One region of the Maricaulis virginensis genome, then DNA from elsewhere that is predicted to be linked to it. Evidence: predicted binding sites of a transcription regulator. Region 1 holds the regulator's gene; each other region holds the start of a gene.
The links. The regulator LexA, encoded in region 1, represses DNA repair genes until DNA is damaged. The targets are predictions, from matches to a motif close to ATGTTCCNCTTGTGTTCC.
Positions count from the first base shown of each region.

Region 2: the regulator LexA is predicted to act here: its motif matches at 3,616-3,633, upstream of PKE71_RS04675 (ATP-dependent helicase).
Region 3: the regulator LexA is predicted to act here: its motif matches at 2,712-2,729, upstream of rdgB (RdgB/HAM1 family non-canonical purine NTP pyrophosphatase).
Region 4: the regulator LexA is predicted to act here: its motif matches at 1,686-1,703, upstream of PKE71_RS15915 (YifB family Mg chelatase-like AAA ATPase).

Region 1 covers NZ_BSFE01000004.1:209,016-216,293, reverse strand. The annotation lists gene gltX (glutamate--tRNA ligase) at 1-634, opposite strand, end outside; gene PKE71_RS09430 (ComEC/Rec2 family competence protein) at 837-2,834, shown strand; gene lexA (transcriptional repressor LexA) at 3,189-3,884, opposite strand; gene trpC (indole-3-glycerol phosphate synthase TrpC) at 3,978-4,790, opposite strand; gene trpD (anthranilate phosphoribosyltransferase) at 4,793-5,812, opposite strand; gene PKE71_RS09410 (anthranilate synthase component II) at 6,084-6,674, opposite strand; gene PKE71_RS09405 (divergent polysaccharide deacetylase family protein) at 6,775-7,278, shown strand, end outside.
Region 2 covers NZ_BSFE01000002.1:259,690-266,967, reverse strand. The annotation lists gene PKE71_RS04700 (SRPBCC family protein) at 1-252, opposite strand, end outside; gene PKE71_RS04695 (ArsR/SmtB family transcription factor) at 245-559, opposite strand; gene PKE71_RS04690 (chloride channel protein) at 676-2,307, shown strand; gene PKE71_RS04685 (hypothetical protein) at 2,395-2,904, shown strand; gene PKE71_RS04680 (bacteriohemerythrin) at 3,029-3,436, shown strand; gene PKE71_RS04675 (ATP-dependent helicase) at 3,717-6,002, shown strand; gene PKE71_RS04670 (GIY-YIG nuclease family protein) at 6,195-6,536, shown strand; gene PKE71_RS04665 (DNA-3-methyladenine glycosylase I) at 6,910-7,278, shown strand, end outside.
Region 3 covers NZ_BSFE01000012.1:84,318-91,595, forward strand. The annotation lists gene PKE71_RS15940 (penicillin-binding protein activator) at 1-907, shown strand, start outside; gene hemW (radical SAM family heme chaperone HemW) at 904-2,067, opposite strand; gene rdgB (RdgB/HAM1 family non-canonical purine NTP pyrophosphatase) at 2,064-2,660, opposite strand; gene PKE71_RS15955 (DUF2975 domain-containing protein) at 3,040-3,588, shown strand; gene PKE71_RS15960 (helix-turn-helix domain-containing protein) at 3,602-3,838, shown strand; gene rph (ribonuclease PH) at 4,204-4,920, opposite strand; gene hrcA (heat-inducible transcriptional repressor HrcA) at 5,048-6,118, shown strand; gene grpE (nucleotide exchange factor GrpE) at 6,131-6,778, shown strand; gene PKE71_RS15980 (FMN-binding glutamate synthase family protein) at 6,884-7,278, shown strand, end outside.
Region 4 covers NZ_BSFE01000012.1:75,263-82,540, reverse strand. The annotation lists gene PKE71_RS15925 (BON domain-containing protein) at 41-700, shown strand; gene gshB (glutathione synthase) at 700-1,647, shown strand; gene PKE71_RS15915 (YifB family Mg chelatase-like AAA ATPase) at 1,853-3,388, shown strand; gene PKE71_RS15910 (ATP-binding protein) at 3,985-5,886, shown strand; gene PKE71_RS15905 (AmpG family muropeptide MFS transporter) at 5,913-7,268, shown strand; gene PKE71_RS15900 (NADP-dependent malic enzyme) at 7,271-7,278, opposite strand, start outside.

The sequences.
Region 1 (7,278 bases):
CCAGATGGTCGTCACCGCGCACGATGTGGGTGATGCCCATATCGTGATCGTCGACCACCACGGCAAGGTTGTAGGTCGGGCTGCCGTCCGAGCGCAGCAGGATCAGGTCGTCGAATTCCTTCGCGGCCCAGCGCACCGTGCCCTGCACGGCATCGTCCAGCACGACATCGCTGTCCGGCGCGCGGAAGCGCACGACGAAGGGCGTGCCTGCCGGGGCTTCACTGGCCGGGCGGTCGCGCCAGGGCGAGCGCAGGGCGCGGCCCTCGGCAAAGGCCTGGTCGCGCAGCACCTGCACCTCTTCGGTCGTGCAATAGCATTTGAAGGCCTTGCCGGCGGCCAGCAGCTCGTCGACGACCTCGACATGGCGCGGGGCGCGTTCGAACTGGGAAACGACATCGCCGTCCCAGTCCAGACCCAGCCAGGTCAGGCCCTCCAGGATCGCGTCGATCGCGGCCTGGGTCGAGCGGGCGCGGTCGGTATCCTCGATGCGAAGATAGAAGGTGCCGCCGTGATGGCGGGCGAAGAGCCAGTTGAAAAGCGCGGTACGGGCGCCGCCAATATGCAGGAAGCCCGTCGGCGACGGGGCGAAGCGGGTGCGGATGGGCTTGTCGTTGTTTTGCACGTGCGAATTCATGCTGCGCTGCGGGATGGGAAAGTCGTGTTAGCATGAATATCAGCTTTTGCGATAGACCGAAGGCTGCTTCGTGCTTCATCTCGCCGCAAGCTTGCCCCGACCGGCGGCAGGCCGCTTTAAAAAGCCGGTATTGAGCACCGGGACTGAAAATTATTTCAGTCCTGCTATCCTCTTCGCGCTCGGGCTGGCGGCGGGGGCATCCATGGCGCTGGCGACCCCGCTTTCCGCCGGCGTGCCGGTGCTGGCGGGCGTGATCCTGGTGGTTGGCCTTGCCGCTGTTTGGCGCGGCCCGGACCGGTTCCGGCGTCTCGCCCTGCTGGCGGCTGTCTTCGCCGCGGGGCTTCTGGCGGGGCAGATGCGGACCGAGGCGCGGATCGCCGGCGCGGCCGCCATTCCCGCGATCGATACGCGCAATGATGTGGTGCCGCTAACCGGCTGGCTGGGCGCGATCGAGCGCAGCGGCAGCGGCCGGCAAAGGCTGATGATCCGGGTTCCGGCCGAAGCGGAGACGCCTGGCTATTCGGTGCGGGTGCTGGGCGATCCGGGGGAATTGCGGCCCGGCGATCCGGTTTCGGTGGAGGCGGTGCTGTCGCCGCCGCGGCCGGCCGCGATGCCTGGCGGCTATGATTTCGCCTTTCACGCCTTCTTCGCCCGCATTGCAGCGACCGGCTATGCCGTCGCACCAGCGCAGCCAGGGCCACAGGTCGAGGCGGATCGTGCCCGGCGCTGGATCGCGCAGCTGCGCTGGCGGATGGCTGAGCATATCGCGCGGCGGCTTCCCGGGCGTTCGGGCGCGCTGGCAGCGGCCCTGCTGACCGGCGACCGCTCGCGGCTGGACCCGGCCGATGTCGACGCCCTGCGCAATGCGGGCCTGGGGCATATGCTGGCGATTTCCGGCATGCATATGGGCCTCTTCGCCGGCGGCGTGTTCTTTGCCGTGCGCATGATGGCGGCCGGGCTGGGCGGCTGGTCACGGCGCCACGATCCCGCCATCCCGGCCGCGCTTGCAGCCCTGATCGCCGCCGGGCTCTATCTCGCCGTGTCGGGCGGTGCCATTCCGACCCAGCGCGCCTTCATCATGACGGTCTCGGCGCTGGGCGCGGTCCTGGCCCGGCGCCGGGTGCTCTCCTTCCACACACTCGCCATCGCGATGACGGCCGTCCTCCTCCTGACGCCGGAGGCCGTCGTCACACCGGGCTTCCAGATGTCCTTTGCCGCCGTGGCCGCCCTGATCGCTGCAGCGCAGGTCTGGCAGGCGAAACGCCCGCCGCCGGCACCGCTCGATCCGGGCCGCGGCTTGCGGCAGTTCTTCGGCGGGCTGGGCATGACCAGCCTGGTCGCCGGTGTCGCGACATCGGGCTTTGCGGCCTTTCACTTTCACCGGATCGCGGCCTGGGGGCTGATCGGCAATCTCATCGTCATGCCGGTCTTCACCCTGCTGGTGATGCCGGCCGGCGTGCTGGCGCTCTTCCTGATGCCGCTCGGCCTGGACGGCGTGCCGCTCGCCCTCATGGGGCTGGGGCTCGATCTGGTTCTGACACTGGCCCACATGGTGGCGGACTGGCCGGGTGCGGAACGCACGATACCGTCAGCGCCGGGATGGGTGCTGGCGCTCTATGGCTGCGGATTTGCCATCGCGTGTGCTGCGCGGGGACTGTGGCGGGTGCCGGGCATCGGCGTGATGCTGGTCGCGATGGCGATCTGGGCGACCGGGCCGCGGCCGGACCTCTTCGTCACGCGCGACGGCGTCGTGCTGGCGCAGGATGAAGACGCGGAGGGCTGGGCGGTCAGCGACCGCCGGCGCGGCCGCTTTCCGGTGCGGGTCTTCCTGGAGGCCGAGGGCGAAAACGAACGGCCGGACCGGCTTGCACTGGCTTGCGATGGCACCGGATGCGCCGGGCAGACGGCCGGTGGAACTGTCTTCAGCCTGCTCGAGAGTCTCGATGGTCTGGCGGAGGATTGCCGGCTGGCAGGACTGATCGTGACGCGGCTGAACATCCCGGAACACCGGATCCGCAGCTGCGCCGCCCGCGTGATCGACGGCGGCGTGCTGGCACGGCAGGGCGGGGCGTTGATCCGGGAAACGGCAAGCGGCGAGCTCGTCATCCGCCATGTCCTGCCGCGCGATATTCGCTCACCCTGGCACACACGCCGGACGACGGAATCCGGGCATTTCAGATCGCCGGGTCATATCAGGTAGCCGGGTCATATCAGGTAGACTGGGGAGGGCGGCCCGACCGGCAATCGGCTGGCAGCAATCGGCCGCTAAATGGCACCTCGGCCCGCGCGAGACGGGCGGGCGAAGGCCACCGCAGACAGTGACCGGCCAGCACCCGCCAGCATCCGACGCGCAGCCGGCGCGGACGGTATTCGTTGAAGTCCGGGATCAACTGTCCCGCAGCACAGCTGGCAGCTTGCTTTCGCGGCTGACGCCGACAGCGCGACAAGCCATCAGGCCCAGAAGATCAGCGCGCCACAAAGACCCGCCTCCCGACCGCGAGCACGGTCTGGGAGCACGGTCTGGAAACAGCGCCAGAACCAGGTGCCTGCCCCGTCAGTGATACTTGCGGATCAGGCCGACCAGCAGCCCCTGCACCTTGACGCGGTCGGGGCCGAAGATTCGGGTTTCGTATTCCGGATTGGCGGCTTCCAGGGCGATCGAGCCGCCCTTTTTGCGCAGGCGCTTCAGCGTGGCTTCCTCGTCATCGACCAGGGCCACGACGATATCGCCGGTGTTGGCGGATTCGCAGCGGCGGATCAGCACGGTGTCGCCATCGAGAATGCCGGCCTCGATCATCGAATCGCCCTTGACCTCGAGCGCGAAATGCTCGCCGCCGCGGATCATGTCGGCCGGGATGGGCAGACGGTCGGTCTCGTGCTGGATCGCGGAGATCGGCACGCCGGCCGCGATGCGTCCAAGCACGGGGATTTCCACCGTGGTTTCGCGCTCGCTGTCTTCCGGCTTGTTGAAATTGGCGCGAACGACATTGGGGCCAAGATCGCCCGACGGCACCGGCGCCTTTGCGCTGGCAGCGGATTCGGGGAGTTTGAGCACTTCCAGGGCACGCGCCCGGTGCGGCAGACGCCGGATGAAGCCGCGCTCTTCCAGCGCCGTGATCAGCCGGTGCACACCGGATTTCGAGGCCAGTTGCAGGGCCGCCTTCATCTCGTCGAAGGAGGGCGAGACGCCCGTTTCCTTGATCCGTTTATGGATGAAGAGCAGGAGTTCGTTCTGTTTCCGGGTCAGCACGGCAGGCCCTCGTCTGGACGAATCCCGGCGCTGTTCAAGCCGGGAACAAATCAGGAATTCTGCCGTTTGTTCTATAAGTGTTCCTGATGCGCGTCAAGCGTCGCCGGGCGGGGTCATGAGGGCGCGGGTCGCGGCTGCGACATCCTCCTGTCGCATCAGGCTCTCGCCGACCAGCAAGGCCCGTGCTCCGGCCCGCTGCAGGCGGCGCGCATCCTCGGGCGTGAAAATCCCGCTCTCGCCAACCAGGAAACGCCCGGAGCCGACATGCGGGGCGAGGCGTTCGAAGGTTTCCAGCGAGGTCTCGAATGTACGCAGATTGCGGTTGTTGATGCCGACCAGCGGCGCGTTGAGATCGAGCGCGCGCTCCATCTCGGCATCGTCATGGACCTCGACCAGAACATCCATGCCCCAGCGTCCGGCCTCGTCGGAGAGCCGCCGGGCCGTGTCGTCGTCGACGGCGGCGAGAATCACCAGAATCGCGTCCGCGCCCAGCATGCGCGCTTCGGCGACCTGGTAGGTGTCGTACATGAAATCCTTGCGCAGGGCGGGCAGGGCGACCGCGTCGCGGGCGGCACCGAGAAAGGCATCGGCGCCCTGGAAGCTGGGACCGTCGGTGAGGACGGACAGGCAGGTTGCACCGCCCGCCTCATAGGCACGGGCGAGGGCTGGCGGATCGAAGTCGGCGCGGATCAGCCCCTTTGACGGGCTCGCCTTCTTGATCTCGGCGATGAGGCCCAGCCCGTCCGTGCGGGCGGCGGCTTTCAGCGCGTCGAGAAAGCCGCGTACCGGCGCGGCATCGCGGGCTTTCGCCTCGACCTCGGCAAGCGGGCGTTCGGCCTTGCAGGCCTCGATATGGGCGCGCTTGTAGGTGCCGATGCGGGCGAGTGTGTCGGGTGTGTCGGTCATGATCAGGCTTCACCCCGGGAAATGGCAATCATGCGGTCGAGCGTGGTGCGGGCGCGGCCGTCGTCAAGGGCTGCGGCGGCCAGGCCGGCGCCCTCGGCAATGGTCGCGGCCTTGCCGGCCACCAGCAGCGCGGCGCCGGCATTGAGCACGACGATATCGCGGAACGGCCCCGTCTCGCCGTCGAGCAGGCGGTTGATCGCGGCGGCGTTATAGGCGGGATCGCCGCCGCGCAGGTCTTCCTCGGACGCCAGGGCAATGCCGGCCTCGCCGGGATGAAAGTCGAAGGTGTCGATCCGGCCCTGGCGCAGTTCGGCGATATGGGTCGATGCGGTCGTGGTAATCTCGTCCATCCCGTCGGCGCCGCAAATGACCAGTGCGTGCTCACAGCCCAGATCGCGCAGCGCCTCGGCCATGGGGACCAGCCAGCGCCGGTGATAGACGCCCAGCAATTGACGCTTCACCCCCGCGGGGTTGGAGAGCGGTCCGAGCAGGTTGAACACCGTGCGCACGCCCAGGGCCTGCCGGGCCGGGCCGACATGGCGGACGGCGGAATGGTGCGCCGGAGCGAAGAGGAAGCCGGCGCCGGCCTCGTTCAGCGAGCGCTCGACCCGCTCCGGCCCGCAATCCAGATCGATCCCGAGCGCCGCCAGCACATCCGAGGAGCCGGATTTGGACGAGGCGGCGCGATTGCCATGCTTGGCGACGATGGCGCCGGCGCCGGCGGCCACGATCGCAGCGGCGGTGGAGATATTATAGGCGCCCTTGCCATCACCGCCCGTTCCGCAGGTATCGATGGCGCCCTCAGGTGCCGTGATCCGCGTCATGCGGGCGCGCATGACGCGGGCACCGGCAGCGATATCGGCGGGGGTCTCGCCCTGGGCCGCCAGCCCCATCAGGAAACCGGCAATGGCCGGATCGGAGGCCTCGCCGTCCATCAGCTCGGCAAAGGCGCCGGCGATGGCGTCACGGGACGGGCGTTCGGCCCGGCTGAAGGCCTGGAGGCAGGTCGACAGAAAACGCATGTTGAACAGGGTCCGGTTCGGAAAGGTCTCGGGGCAGGGCGGTCAGTCGGTCAGGCCGGTTTGCGCCAGCATCCCGTTGCGGCCGCCACGTATCGAACGCGCGCTCCGCACATCCACGCGCCGTTCACCGCGCGGGCGGCGGTGCGGACAGGAGCGGAGGATGTGGAACAGATCGGCATACGTGTCTGAAGACCGGTGATGAACTTCGCGAACCCGTTGCGAATAGCGTGCACAGGCGGGCGAGGCAATCGCCAGCCGCGCCGGAGCGCACCTAGGCCGCAGCCGCGTGCGGTTTGCGCGTCATGGCCAGGAAGTTGGCCAGAAGGTCGTGACCGTGTTCCGAGGCAATGGATTCCGGGTGGAATTGCACGCCATGCACGGGGCGTTCCCGGTGGGCCAGCCCCATGATCTCGCCATCGCTTGTGCGCGCGGTGACGCGCAGCACGTCCGGCACGCTGTCGGGCTTCACGGCGAGGGAATGATAGCGTGTCGCGGTGAAGGGATTGGCGAGGCCGGCAAACACGCCGGTTCCGTCATGCTCGATCGGACTGGTCTTGCCGTGCATGATTTCCATCGCAGAGACGACCTTGCCGCCGAAAACCTGGCCGATCGACTGATGGCCGAGGCAGACACCCAGGATCGGCAGGTCGGACGGGGCTTTCTCGATCAATCCCAGACAGATGCCGGCGCGGGCGGGGTCGCAGGGACCGGGCGACAGCACGATCCCGTCCGGGGCGAGCGCCAGGGCTTCCTCGACCGACATTGCGTCGTTGCGAATGACGCGAGTCGTGGCACCCAGTTCCTGGAAGTAGTGCACCAGGTTGAAGGTGAAGCTGTCATAATTGTCGACGATCAGAAGCATGGCTCTCTCCGGTTGGCGGAAATCTAGGCGGTCCGGCCCGTTGCGCCAATCCCGCGGGCTGTTTAACGCCGGTTTAAGCCCTTTGGAGCGTGGTTAACGCATGAAACCCGATCAGCGCCCCCTGATTCGCAGCACGAGCTCTGCCGTGCCGGCCTTGGCCGGCGCGCTGGTGGCGTTTGCCTATCTCGTTGGCGCTGTGGTGTTTTCCCTGGCCAGCCAGTCCGGCGAAGCGGATGCGGGCGTGGTGGAGCCGGTCATTGCCGTTGCAGATGCGGCGGTCGTGATTCGCGAGCCCGCCCATGCGCAGGGCGGTGCCAAGTCGGTCCGGACATCAGAAACCGCGCGCACCCGGATGGCCCCGGCGAGCAGCGATATCGACACCGTCGACGCCTTCCTGCCCACCGGGCCGCGCCTGGCGATCGTGATCGACGATGTCGGGCTGGATCTGGCCGCCGCGCGCCGCGTCATCGCCCTGGATGCCGGCGTCAGTATCGCCGTTCTGCCGTATGCCGCGGCTGCCGCAACCGTGTCGTCCGAGGCCTCCGCCGCAGGCCATGATGTCCTGCTGCACATGCCGATGGAGCCGGTGGGACTGGCCGATCCG
Region 2 (7,278 bases), on a different contig from region 1:
GTGTTCGCCCAGCCATTGATGGGTGAAGGTGTAGACCAGCCGGGCCGGCGCCTCGGCCTCGACCACCTCGCCCCACATGCACCGCTCGGGTTCATCGAGGCTCTTGAGAAACATGTAGGGGCCGGGCCGGTCCAGCGACCGGTCGACGGGATGGAACCAGCGCGCCAGATTGTCCTGGCCGGTGAGGAAGTCCCAGACGCGCTCGCGCGGCGCCTTGAGGAACAGCGATTTCTCGATGCGTGGCTCAGCCATGCTCTTTCTCCACTTCTTGTTTCAGTTTGTTCAGCTTGTCGTCCCAGAAGGCGTCGAAGCGGGAGACCCAGTCGGCGACCTGCCGCAGGGGCGCGGCGTTGAGCCGGTTGAACCGCTCGCGTCCGCGCGCCTCGACGCTGATCAGCCCGCCATCGCTGAGCACTTTGAGATGCTTGGCAACGGCGGGGCGGGTCATGTCGAACCGGTCCGCCACATCCCCGACGGTCATCGCGCCTTCGGAAAGAAGCGCGAGAATTTCCCGCCGTGTCGGGTCGGCGATTGCCCTGAAGATATCCGGTCTGTCCATGCGGGGCCTCCATATGAAACCATCTGGTTTCTTTTATATGGAACCGATTGGTTTCATGTCAAGCATCGTCGCGGATCGGCTTGACGCTTGGCGCATTCCGCAGTGAAACCGGAGATGTGAGCGATTCAGATGGGCAATCCTGGCTGGGACAGATCGCCAAGGCCTTCCGCGACGGCCGGGGCCCGGCCCTGTGGGTGCTGGGCATCGGGGTCGGCCTCGTCGCCGGCTATGCCACCCTCGCCCTGAGGCTGGGGATTTCCGCCGTCGAGCGCGGCGCGTTCGGCGTCACGGAAATCCATCTCGCCTCCGCCGCCTCCCACCTGCCCGCCTGGCGCGTCATCCTGATCCCGCTCGCCGCCGGCTGCGTCATCGCGGCCATGCTGTGGCTGGGCAAACGCTGGAACCTGTCGCCGGACACACGCGGCAAGGGCGTCGCCGATGTGCTGGAAGCGCGCGCCGTGAATGCCGGACGGATCGACCTGAAATCGGGGCTCTATTCCGCCATCATGTCGGCGATCTCGCTGGGCGGCGGCGCCAGTGCGGGCCGCGAAGGCCCGGCCGTGCATCTGGGCGCCACCCTCGCCTCGCAATTCGGCAAATGGCTGGATATGCCCGCCCGCGGCAGCCGCATCCTGCTCGCCTGCGGCGCAGCGGCAGCGGTCTCGGCCAGTTTCAACGCGCCGGTCGCCGGCGCCCTCTTCGCCTTCGAGGTCGTGCTGGGCCATTACGCCCTGCGTACCATTGCGCCGGTCGCCTCCTCCTCCATCGTCGGCGCGCTGATCGTGCGGCATCATTTCGGCCAGGACCCGGTCTTCGGCCTGCCGGAGATGGCCGCGGCCAGCGTGTGGGACTTCCCGGCCGCCGCTGCCCTCGGCTTTGCCGCGGCCGGGCTTGCCATCGTGTTCAATCGCGGTGCCATCTTCCTGCCGGCCCGGCTGGGCCAGTGGATGGAACGCATGCATCTGCCGGTCTGGCTGCTGCCCATTCCCGGCGGGCTTCTGATCGGTCTCATCGCCCTCATCGCCCCGGAAATACTCGGCGTGGGCTATGAAGCCACCTCCAACGCCCTGCGCGGCGAATACGCCTTCCAGCAGCTCATCCTCTTCATCGTGCTGAAGACGCTGGCGACCGTGCTCTCGCTCGGCTTCCGTTTTGCCGGCGGCGTATTCTCGCCCTCCATGTATCTGGGCGCCATGCTGGGCGCGGCCTTCGGCATCGCACTGAGTGCGATACTGGGCGAACACACGGCGGGGCCGGCCTTCTTCGCGGTGATCGGCATGGGCGCGGTCTCCGGCGCCGTGCTGGGCGCGCCGCTCTCGACCACGCTGATCGTGTTCGAACTGACCACGAGCTATGAAGCCTCGGTCGCGGTACTGCTGGCCGTCTCGCTCGCGACCGTGCTGTCGCAATCGGCGCTGGGCGGCTCGCTGTTCCAGCTGCAGGTCCAGCGCAAGGGCTATGACCTCTCCGGCGGATCGAGCCGGCTGGTGCTGCAGACCGTGCGTGTGCGCGACGTGCTGGTGCCGCTGGACGACTGGGGCAAGTCGGAAATCCCCGACAAGACCTGCGTGTTCGAGGACGACACGCTGGGCCGGGCGCTGGGCGTGCTGGACGCCGAACAGGTCGATGGCGCTGCCGTGCGCCAGCGCACGGGAGAACAGGCCATCATCGGCTGGATCGCCAAGGCCGACGCCCAGGCCGCCTATGCCCGCCGCCTCGCCGAGATCAGCGAGGAAGAACACCGTTAAGACAGTTTTCGCCTGTCGCGCGAACCGGTTAGCGCTCTGGAAAGGATGTCGCGCTAAGGTGGCAGGATGACACTGGGCGGGCTGCATATGACAACGCAGGACGAATCAGCCCTCGGCACGGGCGTGCTGGGTGCGGACGCGCTCGCCGCTGCCAATATCAATCCCGTCACCGGTCTGGCGACCGACTATCTCAACCACTTCAACGAGGTGGTGATGCTGATGGAAATGCTGCCGGACATGCCCGATTGCGCCGGGGATGTGCTGGACTGGCAGCCGCTGGATTATTGCGGCCATTTCCGCCAGTCCGCCTTCAAGGACAAGGACCTCGCCATCCTCGCCTATGCCGCGGCCCCGCGGGCCGTGCGCGCGCATCTGGAGACGCTGATCCTGCAGATCGACAATGCCGTGATCGAGGCCCAGGACCGGCTGCGCGCGGGCAGCGACGAGGCGACCTGCCGGGCCGTCGCATCCCTGGCGACCGAAGAGATCAAGCCGCTGATCGCAGCGGCCTCCGGCACGATCCACGGCCGTGAGGAAGGCGAGGACGACTTCGCCGACGAGACCGCCCAGGCCGGTATCGACGCCCTGTTCGGCTGAGCCCGCCCACCCCGCATCATCATATAATATTGACGGATCCGGCCGGTTTTGCCGCGCCGGGTTAACCGTGTCTTGGCCGCCGGCAGGTCATAGCTCGGGCGAAGACAGACACCGGAGACCGACCATGCCGATCATGAACTGGGATGCCTCGCTCGATGTGGGCGTGGAGTCGATGAATGACGATCACAAGCAGATTCTGGACCTGATGAACGCGATCCACGATCGCGCTGCCACCGGCGAGACCGGTGCGTCCATGATCGCGCTCGTCGACGCGCTCGCCCGCGTCACGATCGAGCATTTCCGCGACGAGGAAGCCTATATGGCCAGCGTCAATTTCGCCGGCCTCGCCTCGCACAAGCTGATCCATGCCGACCTCTTGAAGACGTTCTCGGACCACGCCGGCACGATCCGCGCCAATGGCGGCGAGGTCCCGTCCGGCTTCCTGATGTTCCTCAAGCTCTGGCTGACCGCCCACATCAAGGGCATCGACATGAAATACGCTCCCACCATGCCGCTGAAGATGGCGGGGTAGCGAGGAGCCGACTCACCCCCTTCGACCTCACCCAGCCCCTGGCCGGGTTCGGCCACTTCCCCCGCTTCGCAGGGGAAGCCTTGGCACAGGGCTCGCCCCGCTTGCGGGGGAGCTGTCGGCAAAGCCGACTGAGGGGGCGGTGCGCAGCACCGCAGAGCGCGCAGCGCGCACAAAGACCCCGAACAAAATACGAACAATTGCACATCCCGGTCTTGGGATTGCGGGCCAATCGGTCCAGACTGACCAGTCATTGCGACTCGAAGGCGGCACCCAAGACACGATGTCCAACCTCTCCATTTCCGACATGGCGCGTCCGGCGCCGCCGACGCCCTATCTTGAAGGGCTGAACGAGCAGCAGCGCGCCGCGGTGGAAGCGCTGGACGGGCCGGTGCTGGTGCTGGCCGGGGCCGGCACGGGCAAGACGCGCGTGCTGACGACCCGCCTTGCCCACATCCTCGCCACCGGCCGCGCCCGGCCGTGGGAAATCCTCGCCGTCACCTTCACCAACAAGGCGGCGCGCGAGATGAAGGAGCGTGTCGGCCAGATCATCGGCGAGGCGGTCGAGGGCGTGCCCTGGCTGGGCACTTTCCACTCGGTCTCGGCCCAGATCCTGCGCCGCCATGCCGAACTGGCGGGCCTGAAATCCAGCTTCACCATTCTGGATACGGACGACCAGCTGCGCCTGCTCAAACAGATCATCCAGGCGGAAAATATCGACGAGAAGCGCTGGACGCCGCGTCACCTGGCCAGCCTGATCGACGGCTGGAAGAACCGCGGCCTCAAGCCCGAGCAGCTGGGCGAAGAGGACAAATGGTCCTTCGCGGAAGGCCGCGGCCAGGGTCTTTACACCCTCTACCAGGAGCGGTTGCAGACGCTCAATTGCTGCGATTTCGGCGATCTCCTGCTGCACACGCTGCACATCTTCAAGGACAATCCGGATGTCCTGAAGATCTATCACGACAAGTTCCGCTACCTCCTCGTCGACGAATACCAGGATACCAATGTCGCCCAGTATCTCTGGCTGCGGCTGCTGGCCCAGGGCACGGGGAATATCTGCTGCGTGGGCGATGACGACCAGTCGATCTATGGCTGGCGCGGCGCCGAGGTCGACAACATCCTGCGTTTCGAAAAGGACTTCCCCGGCGCCGAAGTGATCCGCCTGGAGCGCAATTACCGCTCCACAGCCCACATCCTGGGCGCCGCCTCGGGCCTGATCGCCGCCAACCGCTCGCGCCTGGGCAAGACGCTGTGGACCGAGGACGAGGCCGGCGAGAAAGTCGCCGTGCGCGGCATCTGGGACGGCGAGGCCGAGGCCCGCTATGTCGCCGAGGAGATCGAGAACTGGGTCTCCTCGGGCCGCGCCTATTCCGGCAGCGCCGTGCTGGTGCGAGCCGCCTGGCAGATGCGCGCTTTTGAAGACCGTTTCATCATGCTGGGCCTGCCCTACAAGGTGATCGGCGGGCCGCGCTTCTTCGAGCGCGCCGAAGTGCGCGATGCCCACGCCTATCTGCGCCTGGTGCGCTCGCCCGAGGACGATCTCGCCTTCGAGCGCATCGTCAATATGCCCAAGCGCGGCATCGGCGACACGACCGTGCAGAAGATCGCCGTCACCGCCCGCCAGATGGGCGTGCCGATGACCGAGGCCGCCCGCGTCATGGTCGGCACGGACGAGATCCGCGGCAAGGCCCGCACCGCGCTGCAGGTTTTCCTGCGCGACGTGGAACGCTGGCGCGACCAGGCCGGGCAGAGCCGGCTGGACGAGCTGGCCGAGATCGTGCTCGACGAAAGCGGCTATACGGCGATGTGGCGCGAGGACAAGACGCCCCAGGCCGCCGGCCGGCTGGAGAACCTCAAGGAACTCGTGCGCTCCATGGGCGAGTACGACACGCTGGAAGCCTATCTGGAACACGTCGCCCTGCTGACCGACGCCGACCGCGCCGCCGACGAGGACGAGGTCTCGCTGATGACGCTGCACGGCGCCAAGGGGCTGGAATTCCCGCTCGTCTTCCTGCCGGGCTGGGAAGAGACCGTCTTCCCCTCCCAGCGCTCGCTGGACGAGGGCGGCACGCGCTCGCTGGAGGAGGAACGCCGTCTGGCCTATGTCGGCATCACCCGCGCCCGCGAACGCGCCATCATCACCTTCACCGCCAACCGCATGATCTATGGCCGCTGGCAGACGGTGATCCCCAGCCGCTTCATCGACGAATTGCCGATGGATCATGTCGAGGCGCGCTCGGAGACCGGTTATTATGATGGCGGTCCGGGCTTTGAAAGCGTGCGCCAGCAGCCCGACGCCATGGCCTCGAGCTATTCCAGCCCCGGCTGGAAGCGCTACCAGGCCAGCCAGACCGAAGGCCGCCGCTCGGCCCCGCCCACCATCAACGCCAAGGCCACCCTGATCGAAAGCGGCGACACAAACGGCCGCTGGAAATCGGGCGACCGCGTCTTCCACGACAAGTTCGGCTACGGCACGGTCAAGAAAGCCGACGGCGCCAAATACACCGTCCGCTTCGACAAGGCCGGCGAGAAAAAAGTGGTGGAGAATTTCTTGCGGGAATTGCCTTAGGCTTTTTCTTCTCCAATCGCAGGATTTTTCCCGGCCGAAAGCCCGCAAAGGCGGGCTGAAGACGCCGGGACCGACCGAAGATCATTTCGAGCGGTGAACCTCCCGCAGGCCCCGGACAGCGGGACAGCGCTCCCGCAAAAGCGGCTCAGGAACGAGTTGCACCGAAAAGATTATAAACCTATAATTGCACTCATGAGCAATGCACCCGAAGCCGTCTACATCATGGCGAGCCGGCCGCGCGGAGCGCTTTATGTCGGACGGACGACGAATCTGATCTGGCGCATCTGGCAGCATCGCACCGGTGCGATGCGCGGATACACGCGCCGCTACGCGATCAAACAGCTCGTCTGGTTCGAATGGCATGAGGGGTTCGAGACCGCCGCCCGGCGCGAATATCTCCTCAAGCGCTGGCGCCGTGCCTGGAAGATCAATCTGATCGAGGCGATGAACCCCGGCTGGAAAGACCTGTGGTTCGACATCCGCGGCGATTTCGACGAAGCGGCACCCGTTCTCGCCTCAGCGCCCGACACCTGAGCGCGTCTCCTGGCTGGAAGCCCGCCAAACCGGACCATTTTTCCCGGCCGTAAGCCCGCGAAAGCGGGCTGAAGAAGCCGGGATCGACAGAGCGCGATGCCAAGCGATGAGTCTCCCGTAGATCCCGGACAGCGCTGCACGCTTCCGGGAAAAGACAGCGCTCTCGCGCTTCCGGGAAAAAATGACGCTTTGGGTTTCCCGGGAAGTACGGCGCTCCGGCCGCGCCTTCCCCTTCTCCCTCGATCCCTCTCCCAAGGGAGAGGGAGGTTGGAGCCACTCCTGCCACGACGCTGTCAGCACGCTCTGCCATCCTGGCTTGGCAGGCGGGCGCAGGCAGGGTGGAGTGTGGCGGACACGAAAACGAGGCCAGGCCATGCTCCAGCGCTGCGGATGGGTGAATATCGACGATCCGATCTATGCCGAGTACCACGACACCGAATGGGGTGTGCCCGAGTATGACAGCCGGGCCCTGTGGGAAAAGCTGATGCTGGACGGGTTCCAGGCCGGCCTCGCCTGGATCACCATATTGCGCAAGCGCGAGACGATGCGGGCCGCCTTCGACGGTTTCCAGCCCGAGATCATCGCCCGCTATACCGATGCCGACCGCGAGCGCCTGCTGGCCGATCCGGGCATTATCCGCTCGAAGTCTAAGATCGAGGCCGCCATCGGCAATGCGCAGGCCTGGCTGGACATGCGCGAGCGCGGCATCGATTTCTCGGACCATTTGTGGAGCTTTGTCGGC
Region 3 (7,278 bases), on a different contig from region 1:
CGACGGTGCCGACATGATTATCGGTCCGCTGTTCGGCCCCGCGGTGTCCGGTGCCGCCTCGATTGCGCGCCAGGCCGATATTCCGGTGATCGCCTTCACTACGGACACGACGGTGGCAGGCGACGGCGTCTATCTGATGAGCTTCCCGCCGGAGATCGAGGTCGAACGGATTGTGGAATACGCCGCCCGCCAGGGTGTCGAGCGCTTTGCCTATCTGGGCCCGCAGGACCGTTATGGCATGGCGGTCTATGATGCCCTGCAGAACAGTGCCGGGCTGAATGGCGGCTATGTCGCCGCAGATTCCTTCTATACCGGCGATGTCGAAGCCATGGCGCGCGCGTCGGCGCGCCTGGCCAGCGGTGTCTTCGAACCGCTCACCCCGGAAGACGCGCTCGAGCTGCAGCGCCAGGAATGGGTGCCGGATCCCGATGCCGCTTTCCAGGCCGTGATCCTGCCCGAGGGCAGCACCCGCTTGCGCGCTCTGGGCCCGCTGCTGGTCTCGCAGAATGTCGATCCGCTGGTCGTTCGCTTCCTGGGCACCGGCCTGTGGAACGATCCGGAATTGCTGCGCGAACCGGCGCTGCATGGCGGCTGGTTTGCCGGCCCCGACCAGGCTGCCCGCGAACGCTTCGAAACGGCCTATCGCGAAGCCTATGACAGTCCGCCCTCGCGCATCGCCAGCCTGGCCTATGATGCGATGGCCCTTGCCGCACACCTCGATGGCGGCGAGCGCGGCTTCTCGCGTGCGGCGATCGAGGAAGAGCAGGGCTTCATGGGGGCGGACGGCCTGTTCCGCTTCCGCTCTGACGGGATGATCGAGCGCGGTCTGGCGATCTTCGAGATCCGCCCGCGCGGCCTGCGCGAGATCGAACCCGCCCCGCTGAGCTTCGAACCGCCGGCCTTCTAGGGTACGAGTTCGCCGGAAACCCCGTCGGCCAGAAGACGGCCGGCGGCGGTCAGGCGTATCCGCGAGCCGGCCTGATCCACCATGCCCTGGCGCATCATGCGCGCCAGACCGTCAGGGTCGATCCCGCTGCCGGTAGTGGCGTGCAGATGATCGATGTCCAGCCCGTCCGCCAGGCGCATCCCCATCAGGATGCGTTCGGCGATCTCGTCCGCGACGCCAAGCGCCTCCTCGCTCGCAATGCCGGTACCGGTCTCTGTGACGCGGCGGATGTAGTCGGCCGGCCGCCGGGCGGCCTCTGTCGCCGCACGTCCGCCAGCGCTCGCGCGCCCGATGCGGCCATGGGCCCCCGGGCCGATACCGATCCAGTCGCCGCCCTCCCAGTAGAGCCGGTTGTGGACCGACTCGTCGGCGCGGCCGCGGGCGTGGTTGGAGATTTCATAGCCCTCGAACCCGGCCGCCGCGCACAGGCTTTCGGTCAGCTCGTAAAGGTCGGCGGCAAAATCCGGCGGCGCGTCCAGCTGTTCGCCGCGGCCGGCGCGCTTTCCGAAGGCCGTACCCGGCTCGATGGTCAGCTGGTAGGGCGAGATATGCCCGACACCGCTGGCCAGCGCCTCGCCGAGCTCGGCTGCCCAGTCATCCGCCGTCTGACCGGCGCGGGCATAGATCATGTCGAGCGAGACGCGGGCGAAATCACGCTGGGCCGCGTCGATCGCCCGGCGCGCCAGTGAAGCGTCATGATCGCGGCCGAGCGAGACCAGTGCCTGGTCGTCAAAGCTCTGCACGCCCAGCGACAGCCGGTTGATACCCGCCGCGGCCATGCCGGCAAATCCGTCGATATCCTTGGGATTGGCTTCCAGCCCGATTTCCGCGCCGCCGGCGAAGCCCCACAGACGCCCGGCCTCACCGATCACGGCGGCGAGCTGCTGCGGGGTCATCAGGGATGGCGTGCCGCCGCCGAAGTGCAGGCTGGCGAGCGGCCGGGCACCGGTGCGGGCGCGCCAGTGCGCCATATCGGCCAGCATGGCGGCCAGAAGCGCCTCGTCATCGCCCTTCGGCCGGTAGACGTTGAAGTCGCAATAGGGACAGATACGGGCACAATAGGGCCAGTGCACATACAGCCCCAGCGCATTGCCGGGGCCGGAGGCCGGCCCGTCGCTCACGATCCGAATTCCGCCGCGATCATCGCAGCCAGGGCCCGGGCGCGATGGCTGAGTTGGCGTTTTTCCTCGGGCGCCATCTCGCCGAAGGTGCGGCGCTCGCCCGCCGGGCAGAAGACCGGGTCATAGCCGAACCCGCCCTTACCGCGCGGCGGCCAGATGATCGTGCCCGCCACTTCGCCGCGATAACGGCTGATCGATCCGTCAGGCCGGGCGAGGGCAATCACGCTGACAAAGCGCGCCGTACGGTCGGCCGCCTCGCCCAGTTCGTCATGCACCCGCTGCATGGCCCGGCCGAAATCGCGCGGCTCGCCGGCCCAGCGGGCGGAATAGATGCCGGGCGCCCCGTCCAGCGCATCGACGGACAGTCCGGAATCATCCGCCAGGCAGGTGAGGCCCGTCGCCTCGCAGGCGGCCCGCGCCTTGAGCGCAGCATTACCCTCGAATGTCGGCTCGGTTTCTTCGGGTTCAGGAAGGTCAAGTTCAACAGCGCTTTTCAGGGCGATCCCGCGGGGTGCGAGAATGTCCCGCAACTCCTTGATCTTGCCCGCATTATGGCTTGCGAGAACCCAGGTTTCACCGTCTGAAATCGCCATTATTCCGGTCCTCTTTTATCGCCTTTCGAAAAATTCATATCGAAAAACGATATTTTTCGCTTGCGCACCCGCCGCCTCTCGTTTATCGATAAACAACAAGGACGGGAGACACCGTCCCGCGTACCACGAATGACAACGGTAATTGGTCAGATTAAAGCAGAAAGGAAACAGTCAAATGGTCAGGTCCGGAAATTCGAGCATGCAGGTCGTCGCGTCCATCGCGGTCAATGCCATGCTGCTGATCTCGGTTGCGGCCGGCGCGTTCTACGCGATTGCACCGGTTGCTGCATGATTGCTACTGACGGGTGAGGCCTGACGGGCGGACGCGCCGCTCACAGGCCTCATTCGCAAGCCGCATTGCCTATGGGAAGGGGCGGGCATGAAAACACTGGGCCAAGGATCGCTCGCATCCATTGTGAAGATCATCCTGGATGTCGTCTGGTATCTGGGCTGGGTCCTTTTGAGTTTCGCCGCGCTGGTCCTGCTGGCTGCCGCTGCCACGCTCGTCATGGATTTCCTCGGCTATTCGCCGGGTGTTGTCACAGAGCTTTTCCAGTCGATCCGCGAACACGGCTGGCTTTTCCCGCTGCTGGTCACCGAGATCATCGCGTTCATGATCGTGATCGACCGGCTGCGCCGCATTTCCTCGACCCTGATCGCGGGCGACCCCTTTGTGCCGGAAAATGCCGGGCATCTGCGGGTCATTGCGATCGCCATCGCCGGCTACCAGGTTCTGCGTCACGTCACGCAGGGGGCCGTTGCGATGCTGCTGACCATGATGGACCAGCCCGTTCTGGGCGGTCTGGAACTCACGGCGACGGCGAATATCGACCTGGGCGCCTGGTTCGCGGTGGTCGCGCTGCTGGTACTCGCGGAGATCTTCCGCGAAGGTGCGAAAATGCGCCAAGAACAGAAACTCACGATTTAGGGAGGCGCCATTCATGCCCATTCGCGTCACCCTGGACCGTATGCTCCTTGAGCGCCGCATGTCGCTGACCGAATTGTGCGACCGTGTCGGCATCACCATGGCCAACCTGTCCATCCTCAAGACGGGCAAGGCCAAGGCCGTGCGCTTCTCCACGCTGGAGGCGCTGTGCCGCGAACTCGACTGCCAGCCGGGCGACCTGCTGAGCTTCGATGATGACGAGGATGAAGACGGCCGCGACGCCGCCGAATAGGCGCGGAAGGCCTCGGCAGAACACGAAACTTCGCCGTCCCTCATACCGGCGAAGCAGACGGCGGGGGTGGGCCTGCACGGAAGACCCTCCCTCACGGAAGGGGCCCTTCCCAAAGAGCCCGTGCGGGCCATTTCCAGCCCCCCAGCGCACTCCCGCCGTCTGTCTCTTGCTAGCAATTTGCCGCAATTTCCGAAGGATAACGCCACCGGCCGCGCTGGCAAGCGCGTTGACCCCACACCGCTTTCCCCGGACCCCGTTCCGGGGCCCGGCATACGAAGGCATTTGTGCTCAGTTTGTCAGCAGTCACAGGGCCGGAATGCGCTGTGCGCCTCCGGGGAAACCGGTCCAAGGATGGGTCGCGGGCGCTACCCCTTCAACGCCGCCAGCTGAGCGGCGCACAGATCGGTCACGCCGGCCTTGGCGAGGGCGAAGAGTTCGTGGAAATCGCTTTCCGGGATCGGCTTGTCCTCGGCGGTCGCCTGGATCTCGACAATACCGCCGGTATTGGTGAGGACGAAATTGGCGTCGGCTGCGGCGCGGCGGTCTTCCTCGTATTCCAGGTCGAGGCGGGTTTCCCCGTCGATCACACCGCAGGAAATCGCGGCGAGCTGGCCATGCACCGGATCGGCTTTCAGCAGGCCTTCCTCGATCAGATAGCCGGTGGCCTGTTTCAGGGCCACCCAGGCGCCGGTGATGGCCGCTGTGCGGGTGCCGCCATCGGCCTGGATGACATCGCAGTCGACGGTGATCTGGCGTTCGCCCAGCGCCTTGAGGTCGACCACGGCCCGCAGGGAGCGGCCGATCAGGCGCTGGATTTCCTGCGTGCGGCCGGACTGTTTGCCCGCCGCCGCCTCGCGGCGTCCCCGGGTGTGCGTGGCACGTGGCAGCATGCCGTATTCCGCCGTCACCCAGCCCTTGCCGCCACCGCGCAGCCAGGGCGGGACGCTGTCTTCGATGCTCGCCGTGCACAGCACGTGCGTGCCGCCGAAGCGGGCCATGCAGGAGCCTTCGGCATAGACGGAAACACCGGCTTCCAGGCTGATCTCGCGCAGTGCGTCGCGGGCGCGTCCGAAGGGTCTCATGCATTTCTCCACGTCTTGATACCGGCCGCTCCTAGCGGCATGTGCGCATCGCTTCAAGCGCCGCGGCAGGGATCGCAGACAGGAATAGAGAATTGAACCGGCGCAAAGCGGAGATTAATTGAATGGCATGGCTGATACGCGACCCGAATCGACCCTGGCCGCCCTGGACGGACGGATGCGCACGATCTTCCGCGAGATCGTGGAAGCCTATCTGCGCTCCGGCGAGCCGGTCGGTTCGCGCACGCTGTCGCAGACCGGCAATCTGTCGCTGTCGCCGGCCTCGATCCGCAACACCATGTCCGACCTGGCCCAGATGGGCCTTCTGACCGCACCCCATTCCAGCGCCGGCCGCATGCCCACCCATGCCGGTCTGCGCCTGTTCGTCGACGGACTGTTGCAGGTCGGCCAGCTGACCGAGGACGAGCGCAAGGCGATCGAGGGCAAGGTGACCCGCTCGGGCCGCACCCAGCAGGACCTTCTGTCGGAAGCCTCATCCCTGCTGTCGGGCCTGGCAGGCGGGGCCGGCCTGGTTGTCACGCCCAAGCGCGAGGCACCGCTGCGGCATGTCGAATTCGTGCCGCTCTCGCCGCAGGAAGTGCTCGCCGTGCTCGTTTTCGAGGACGGCACGGTGGAGAACCGGCTGATGCGCGCACCGGACGGCATGCCGCCGGTGACGCTGATCGAGGCCGGCAATTATCTTTCGGCCCGGCTGAAGGGGCGCTCCCTCGCCGAGGCGCGCAAGGCGATCGAGGCCGAGATCGCCCAGCGCCGCTCCCAGCTGGACAGTGCCGCAGAAGACCTGGTCAAGCAGGGCCTGGCCGACTGGTCCGGCGGCTCGGCCGAGCGCGCCCTGATCGTGCGCGGCCAGGCCCGGCTGCTGGAAAGCGTCGATGCGGCAGGCGATCTCGAGCGGATCCGGCTGCTGTTCGAGGACATCGAACGCAAGGAAGAGCTGATCACCCTGCTGGACAAGGCCCGCGACGGCGATGGCGTGCGCCTGTTCATCGGCGCCGAGAACCCGCTTTTCAGTCTGTCGGGTTCAAGCGTGATCGTGGCTCCCTATATGAATTCCGACCAGGAAATCATCGGGGCGCTGGGTGTAATTGGCCCCACCCGTTTGAACTATGCGCGTGTTATCCCCCTTGTCGACTACACCGCCCGTGTCGTCGGACAGATCCTCGACGGCACGCGATCTTGAGAGTGAAAGCGAATGAGCGAGACCGAAAACAGCAAGCCTGAAGACAACGGCCAGCCCGAGACGGAAGACGCCGCCGCGACCCCGCAAGCGGGCGCGGAGGACACGGCCGGCGAGACCGGTGCCGATGCGTCGCCGGACGATGCGATCGTGAAGCTGACGGCCGAGCTGGATTCCATGCGCGACAAGCTGTTGCGCGCCCTGGCCGAGGCCGAGAATACCCGCCGCCGGGCCGAGCGCGATGTCGCCGATGCCCGCAGCTATGCGGTATCCAGCTTCGCCAAGGACATGCTGGACGTGTCCGACAATCTGTCGCGGGCGGTCGGCGCCGTCGATCCCGCGACGCTGGACGGCGCACCGGACGCGGTGAAGAACCTCGTCGAAGGGGTGGCGATGACCGAGAAGGCCCTGCTCTCCAAGATGGAGCGGCATGGCGTGAAGAAGGTCGATCCCCAGCCGGGTGACGCCTTCGACCCGCACCGCCACCAGGCCGTCGCCCAGATCCCGTCCGACCAGCCCAATGGCCGCATCGCCTCGGTGATGCAGACCGGTTTCGTGATCGGCGAACGCACCCTGCGCGCCGCCATGGTTGCCGTCTCGGCGGGCAATCCGTCCGGCGACGGCAATACGTCAGGCGGTAACGGCGTCGACGTCACCGCCTGACGGGACATCGCATCAACAACACCCGTTTTCGCCGCGCCCCCTCGCAAGGGGCGCGGCGAAAGTCCATGATGAGCCCGTCATGAAACGGGGTTGAAAATCATGTCGATGCTGCCGCAATGGGCAATGGACGCGCTGAACATCCTGACCCAGCTCCTTGTGCTGGCGCTGGGCGCCGCGGCGCTGGCGATGATCGTCATGTACATCATTGATCGCGCCCAGACCGCCGATGCGGTGCGCCGCAACTACCCGCTGGTCGGCCGCTTCCGGAACCTGTTCACGACGCTGGGCGAGTTCTTCCGCCAGTATTTCTTCGCCATGGACCGCGAGGAACTGCCCTTCAACCGGGCGGAGCGCGACTGGGTCTACCGGTCGGCCCAGGGCGAGGGCGGCACCGTGCCCTTCGGCTCCACCAAGCCGATGGACAAGGCCGGCACGGCGCTCTTCGTCAATTGCGCCTTTCCGCTGCTCGACGATCATGCCGCCGCCACCGAACCCCTGCG
Region 4 (7,278 bases), on a different contig from region 1:
GCGTAGAGTGAACCGCACGATTCGACTGGAGAGCGTCCCCATGTTCCGCATTCTGGCCCTGCCTGCCCTCGCCCTGTTGACCGCCTGTTCAACGGTGCAGGAGGAGCGCTCGATCGGCCGCCAGCTGGACGACACGAACGCGTCCGTCTCGATCAAGGCCGCGATGCTGCGCACCGAGGGCTATGCGCTCGACGGGGTCGATGTGGAAGTCACAGAGGGGATTGCCCTTCTGACCGGCGCCGTGCCGCGCGAGGCCGACCGCCGCATGGCGGAATGCCTGGCCTGGTCGTCGGTGGCCGTGCGCAATGTCGCCAACGAGCTGGAGATCGGTCCGGGAGACGGTTTCCGCAACCGGGTCCGCGACGGCCAGATCACGGCGCGGGTCAATGCGCGTCTCGCGGCCGACCGGAACGTCCGCTCGATCAATTTCAATGTCGAGACCCGCGACGGCCATGTCTACCTGCTCGGCGTTGCCCGCAACCGGGCCGAGCTCGAGCGCGCCTCCGGCCATGCCTCGCTGGTCGAGGGTGTGGAAGAAGTGATCACCTATGTGCGCATCGATGGTGTGCCCACCGATCTGCCCGCCCGCGGTGAGCGCCGCGCGGAAGTGTGTGAGGGGGAAGCCCGCCCGGCCCTTGATCCGGCGGCGCAAACCCCTAACTCCGGTCCGCAATTGCTGGGCGCCCCGGAGACACGTTGATGACCATGCGCGTTGCGGTCCAGATGGACCCGATCGAGACGGTGAATGTGGATGCAGACACCACTTTCGCCCTGATGGAAGAGGCCCAGGCCCGCGGCGCCGAGCTCTTCGTCTATCATCCCGACCAGCTGGTCTGGCTGCAGGGCCGTGTGCTGGCGCGGGCGCGTCCCGTGACCGTGCGGCACCAGCAGGGCAATCATGCCGATCTCGGCGAACCGGTCATGCTGGACCTGGCCGAGGATGTCGATGTCGTCCTGATGCGCCAGGACCCGCCCTTTGACATGGCCTACCAGACCGCCGCGCACATCCTGGAATTCCTCAAGGGCCGGACCCTCGTGCTGAACGACCCGGCCTGGGTGCGTTCGAGCCCGGAAAAGATCCTGCCGCTGATGTTCCCGGATCTGATCCCGCCGACGCTGATCTCGCGCGATACCGGTGCGTTGCGGGCTTTCCGCGACACCCATTCCGACATCATCATCAAGCCGCTCTACGGCAATGGCGGCGCCGGCGTGTTCCGGCTGCGCCCCGGCGACGGCAATTTCTCCTCGCTGCTGGAAATGTTCTTTGCCCAGTCGCGTGAACCGGTCGTCGCCCAGGCCTTCCTGCCGGCGGTCGAGAAGGGCGACAAGCGCGTTCTCCTTGTCGATGGCGAGCCTGTGGGCGCGATCAATCGCGTACCGCAGAAGGGCGAGACCCGCTCGAACATGCATGTCGGCGGTGTGGCCGAGGCTTCCGAGCTCGATGATGCCGATCGCGCCATCTGCGACGTGATCGGCCCGGTCCTGCGCGAGCGGGACCTGGTGCTGGTCGGGATCGATGTGATCGGCGGCCGGATGACGGAAATAAACGTCACCTCGCCGACCGGCGTGCAGGAGCTCAAGCGCTTCTCCGGCATCGATACCTGCGCCATTTTCTGGGATTGCGTCGAGAACCGGCTGGCCGCCTAGAATACACGCTTGACGTGTTCTGATTCTTCGTTCACTCTGTGTTCCTGTTTTGATCCGGGTGTGGACAGGGTCTGTGGAAAACCTTGTCATGATGGGCCTTTAGGGCGGTCGCTGGGCGACTGTGGCAGAAAGGCACGGTGAGCGGCATTCTGCGACGCATGCGGCTGCTCAGCGATTCAATTTCCCGGTACGTCAGGGAGAAATCATGGCGGCTCGAACGACATCGGTGGCGTTCGACGGGGCCGAGGCGGGCCTGGTTGACGTACAAGTCCAGGTAGCAGGCGGCCAGCAGCCGATCTTTTCCGTCGTCGGTCTGGGCGACAAGGCGGTCACGGAAAGCCGGGAGCGGGTACGTGCGGCTTTTGCGGCGCTGGGGCTGTCGCTGCCGTCCAAGCGGCTGATCGTCAATCTCGCGCCGGCCGACCGCCCCAAGGAGGGTGCGCATTTTGACCTGCCGATCGCCGTCAGCGTGCTCGCGGAAATGGGCATACTGCCCAAGGATGCCGTCGAAGGACACCTGGTGTTCGGCGAGCTGGGGGCCGATGCGCGCATCCGCTCGGCGCCGGGTGCGCTGCCCGCTGCGGTGGCCGCCAATGCGGCCGGCCTGTCGCTGATCTGTCCGGAGGCGTGCGGTGCCGAAGCGGCCTGGGCCGGGGGTGACCTGGCCATTCTCGCGCCCGCGACGCTGATCCAGCTGATCAATCACTTCAAGGGCACCCAGGTGCTCGCCCGCCCGGTGCCAGGTGAATTGCTCGATACCGGCACGGGTCCAGACCTCGCCCAGGTCCGCGGCCAGGAAGCGGCCAAGCGTGCGCTGGAGATCGCTGCGGCCGGACATCACAATCTCCTCATGGTCGGGCCGCCGGGATCGGGCAAGTCGATGATGGCCGAGCGCCTGCCGGGCCTTCTGCCCGCCCTGGCACCGGAGGAACTGCTCGACGTCTCGATGATCCACTCGGTCGCCGGCCTGCTCGAGCGCGGGCGGCTGACACGGACACGGCCCTTCCGCTCGCCGCATCACTCCGCTTCGATGGCGGCGATGGTCGGCGGGGGCATGCGCGCCCGGCCGGGCGAGGCTTCGCTCGCCCATCGCGGCGTGCTGTTTCTCGACGAGTTGCCGGAATTCCATCCCCAGGTGCTCGACAGCCTGCGCCAGCCCCTGGAAACCGGCTCGATCACCGTCGCCCGGGCCAATGCCCACATCGTCTACCCGGCGCGTTTTCAACTGGTTGCTGCCATGAATCCCTGTCGTTGCGGCGGTGGCGGGGATGGCGGTACCGGTTGCCGCCGCGGTCCGCGCTGCGCGCGCGATTATCAGGCACGCATCTCCGGTCCGATGCTCGACCGGATCGATCTGCAGATCCATGTTCCCGCGGTCACGCCCGCCGATCTGGCCCTCCCGCCGCCGGCCGAAGGCACGGCGGAGGCTGCCCGGCGCGTCGCCCGGGCCCGCGAGATCCAGGCGGCACGCGGTTATCTCAACGCGCATCTGCCAACGGACATTCTCGATCATGTCGCCACGCCGGACCGGCCGGGCGAGGCCCTGCTCAACGAGGCGGCCACAGCGCACAATCTCACCGCCCGCTCCTATCATCGCGTCTTGCGCGTCGCCCGCACCATTGCCGACCTGGAGGGCCAGGAAGGCGTGCGTCGCATCCATATCGCCGAAGCGCTGTCCTGCCGGCGCGGCCTGTTCGAGGCGACGCAGATGTCTGCGGGTGTAGCGCTCGCCGCGCAGTAGGCGGCATGGCCATGCAGGCCGTTGTGCTGCGCCCGGTCTATCTGCGGGCAGGCTGAGGGCGGAGCTGTGAGCGGCTCCTGAAACCGGGCTCCGGAGGCCCGGGCGCGATCCGGCGCGGCGCAACCTCCTGCCGCTGCCGGGTTGCGCCCGGTGTTGCGCTGCGCCCGGCCTTGCGGTGTGCGCGGGCGGGGGCGGTCACGACGCTTCGTTAACCGTCCCCTGCTAGACAGGACGGCATGAAACGGGACGGCAAAGATGGATCCTCCGGGCTCCCGTCCGGCGCGCCGCGGGACGGCTCCCGCACCGGCGCCGCGGGCGAGGGTGACAGGCAGGACGACGCAGACCGGTGCGCGGGCGCCGGGGCTGCGCGAGCGTCTGCGCCTGACCCCATGCGCCGGCGTGCTGAAATCGTCCGTCCGACGGGCCCGGCAGCACGGCAGGCGGCCGTTCGAAGCGATGCCGGTCGTGCTGATGCCGGGTGCGGTGGCACGGATCACGATGTCACGGATCACGATGTCACGGGTCACCCTGATACGGCGCGCGGTGATACAGGACACCATGACGCGGATAAAAGCCCGGACCGGGCGCCGGATCGCGTGCCGGACCCGGACACGGACCCTGTCACGCATCTCGCCGGCCGAGGCGTCGACCACGCCGGCCACGCCAGAGAGTCCGGGCCGCGCCGTCTTCATATCGAGCCCGCCCTTGATGCCGTTCTTCTGACAGCGCTGGATGCGGCAGGTGAGCTGATGTTGGTGCGCGGCCATAGCGGCCGCGTGCTCTACGTCAATGCCGCCTTTCTCACGGCGTTTGGCGGCGAGCGCACCGACTGGGTCGGCCGTTGGTTTTCCGTGGCGCCGCCGGTCTCGACCGCCGGTCAGCGCCGCTATGAAATGCTGATGCGCACGCGCTCCGGTCCGCTCTGGATCGAATGGGACGAGCGTCTGCTTCCCGACGATGGCGGGGTCATCTCCGTCGGCCGTGACGTCACCCGCCGGCGCGAGGCGCATGACGATCTGGAAGCATCCCAGCGCGCCAAATCCCTCTTCTTCGCCGCTGTTACCCACGAGCTGCGTACGCCGCTGGCTGGCGCGCTCGGCGTCGCCCGCCTGCTGGAAGCCACACCCTTGCGTCCGGACCAGGCCGACTATGTCCGCTCGATTGCCACATCGGCCGACCATGCGCTGGCGATGGTGGACGATATTCTCGATCTGTCGCGCCTCGAGGCCGGCAAGCTCGATCTGCGTCCCGAACCGGTCGACGTGGTCGAGCTGGTGCGAGAAACCGTCGAACTCGCAGCGCCGCGGGCGCGGGAGAAGGGGCTGGAGATCGGGGTCGTCCAGGCCGCCGGTGCACCGGTGCGTGTCATCGGCGATGCCGCCCGCCTGCGCCAGATCCTGTTCAACCTGATCGGCAATGCGGTGAAATTCACCCGGTCCGGCGGTGTGCGGGTCGATATTACCGGCACACCCGGCGCCGACGGCGCGGTGCGTCTGGCGCTCTCCGTCAGCGATACCGGGCCCGGCATTGCCGAAGCCGATCAGCAGACCCTGTTCGAGCATTTCGAGCGCGGCGCCGCGGAGCGTGACGGCGCCGAAGGCGGCGCCGGTCTGGGTCTCGCCATGGTGCGCCGCCTCGTTGAGGCGATGGACAGCACGATGGGCCTGGAAAGCCGCCTGGGCGAAGGCGCGAAATTCTGGGTCGTTTTCGACCTGCCCGTCGAGGCGGTGATGGATGCACAGCCGCTGACGGGCCATCGGGTCGCGGTCGCGGCGCCCAATGCCATTCTGCGCACGAGCCTGTGCGACCAGCTGCAGGCGCTCGGCGCCGACGCGCTGGCAATCGACTCGCCCGACATGCTCGCCGCGGAGGCCGATGGCCGGGAGCTTCTTGTCGATCCGGTCTGGGCGGCGGCCGCTGCCGAAACCGGCGTCGTGCGGACCTGGCACCTCGTCGCGCCGGACCAGAAGGCGGCGGTCATCGAAACGGCCGGCCCGGGTGAGGGCTGGTTGGTCAAACCGGTCCGCCCGGCAACCCTGATCGACCGGTTGACGGGCCGGGAGGACGCGCCGGACACCGAAGCACCCCGGCGGCCGTCCGTACAGCCCGATGTCTCCGGACTCAGCCTGCTGGTCGCCGAAGACGATCCGGTCAATGCTCTCATTGCCCGCAAATGCCTGGAAAGCCTGGGCATTGCCGTCACGCTCGTGACCGATGGCGAGGCCGCCAGCGAGGCGCTGGCGGTGCAGGAATTCGACGCCGCCCTGCTCGATCAGCGCATGCCCAAGCGCGACGGACCGGATGTTGCCCGCAAGGCGCGCGAAGCCGGGCTCACCCTGCCGCTGATCGCACTTACCGCCAATGCCTCGGAAAGCGACCGCAAGCTGTGCCTGGGCGCCGGAATGGACGAATTCCTCTCCAAACCCCTCGACCCCGACCGCCTCACCGCCGTCCTCGTTAACTTGTGCGGACGGCAAAAGCGGGCCAGCATGGGCTGATCTCAACCCGCTGGAGTTTCAGGGACATGGCCGACAGCAATGCGGAGATCGGTGCGGCTGGCCGCACCACCTGGCTCAAGACGCTCACCGTCTACTTCACCCCGGTCATGATCTCCATGCTGATCCTGGGCTTCGCGTCGGGCCTGCCGCTCTACATGGTGTTCCAGAAACTGTCCTACTGGCTGCGCGACGCCGGTATAGAACGCTCGACGATCGGCTTCTTCTACTTCGTCACCCTGTCCTACACGCTGAAATGGCTGTGGGCACCGGTCGTTGACCGGGTGAAGATACCGGTGCTGCACAGCCTGCTCGGCGCGCGCCGCTCCTGGATTGTCACGGCGATATCCGGAACGGTGATCGCGCTGGTCATCATCTCGCAGACCGACCCTCTGGTCAGCCTTGTCCCGGTCGCCATTGCCGCGCTCTTGCTGGCCTATTCGGGCGCCACGCTTGACGTGGCCATCGACGCCTGGCGGATCGAGTCCGCGCCCAATGACATGCAGGCCAACATGGCGGCGGCCTACTCCTTCGGTTACCGCATCGCCTACATGACATCCGGCCTGGGCCTCGCCATTTCCGAGTGGGCTGACTGGGACGTGTCCTTCCTCGCCATGGCCGGTGCCATGCTCGTCTCCGCCGGGCTCGTCTTCGCGATGAAGGAGCCCAGGGCCGGCGCTGGAAAGCGTGAGCTGGAGGGCGGTTTCGGGCTGAAGGTCGCCAAGGCCGTCTATGAGCCCTTCAAGGCCATTTTCGGCCGGCTGGGATGGTGGATCATCCCTGTCTTCGCACTGATCTCGCTATACCGGATGAGCGATTTCACCATGGGTGTGATGGCCGCCCCGCTCTATTCGGACCTGGAATTCGACCGTGCAGTTGTTGGCGGCATCCAGGGCGGGCCGGGGCTCGCGTCAACGCTTTTCGGGCTGTTTCTCGGCGGTGTGGTGGCCTATCGCATCGGCATGATGCGGGCCTTGATGGTCGGCCTGGGCATCACCTTCGTGACCAATGGCGCCTATGCCTGGCTGGCCGCGACCGCACAGCCTGACGATGCCTGGAAACTGGCCATCGCCATCGTCGGCGACAATCTGGCCGGCGGTTTCGTCACCACCGTCTTCATTGCCTATCTTTCCAGCCTGGTCGATCCGGCGAATGCGGCGACCCAGTATGCGCTGCTCAGCTCCTTCTACGCCCTGTTCGCGAAATTCCTGTCAGGCTTTTCCGGCGTGCTGGCGGATGCGGTCGGCTGGGTGATGTTCTTCGTGCTGACAGCGGCGTGGACCCTGCCCGCCGCCGCCTTGCTGGTGTTTGTCGCCTTCCGCGGACCGCCCGGCGCACGCGGCGAGGAGAAGTTCGCCGAACGCGAGACGGTGGAGGCGGAGTAGCCCTACTCCG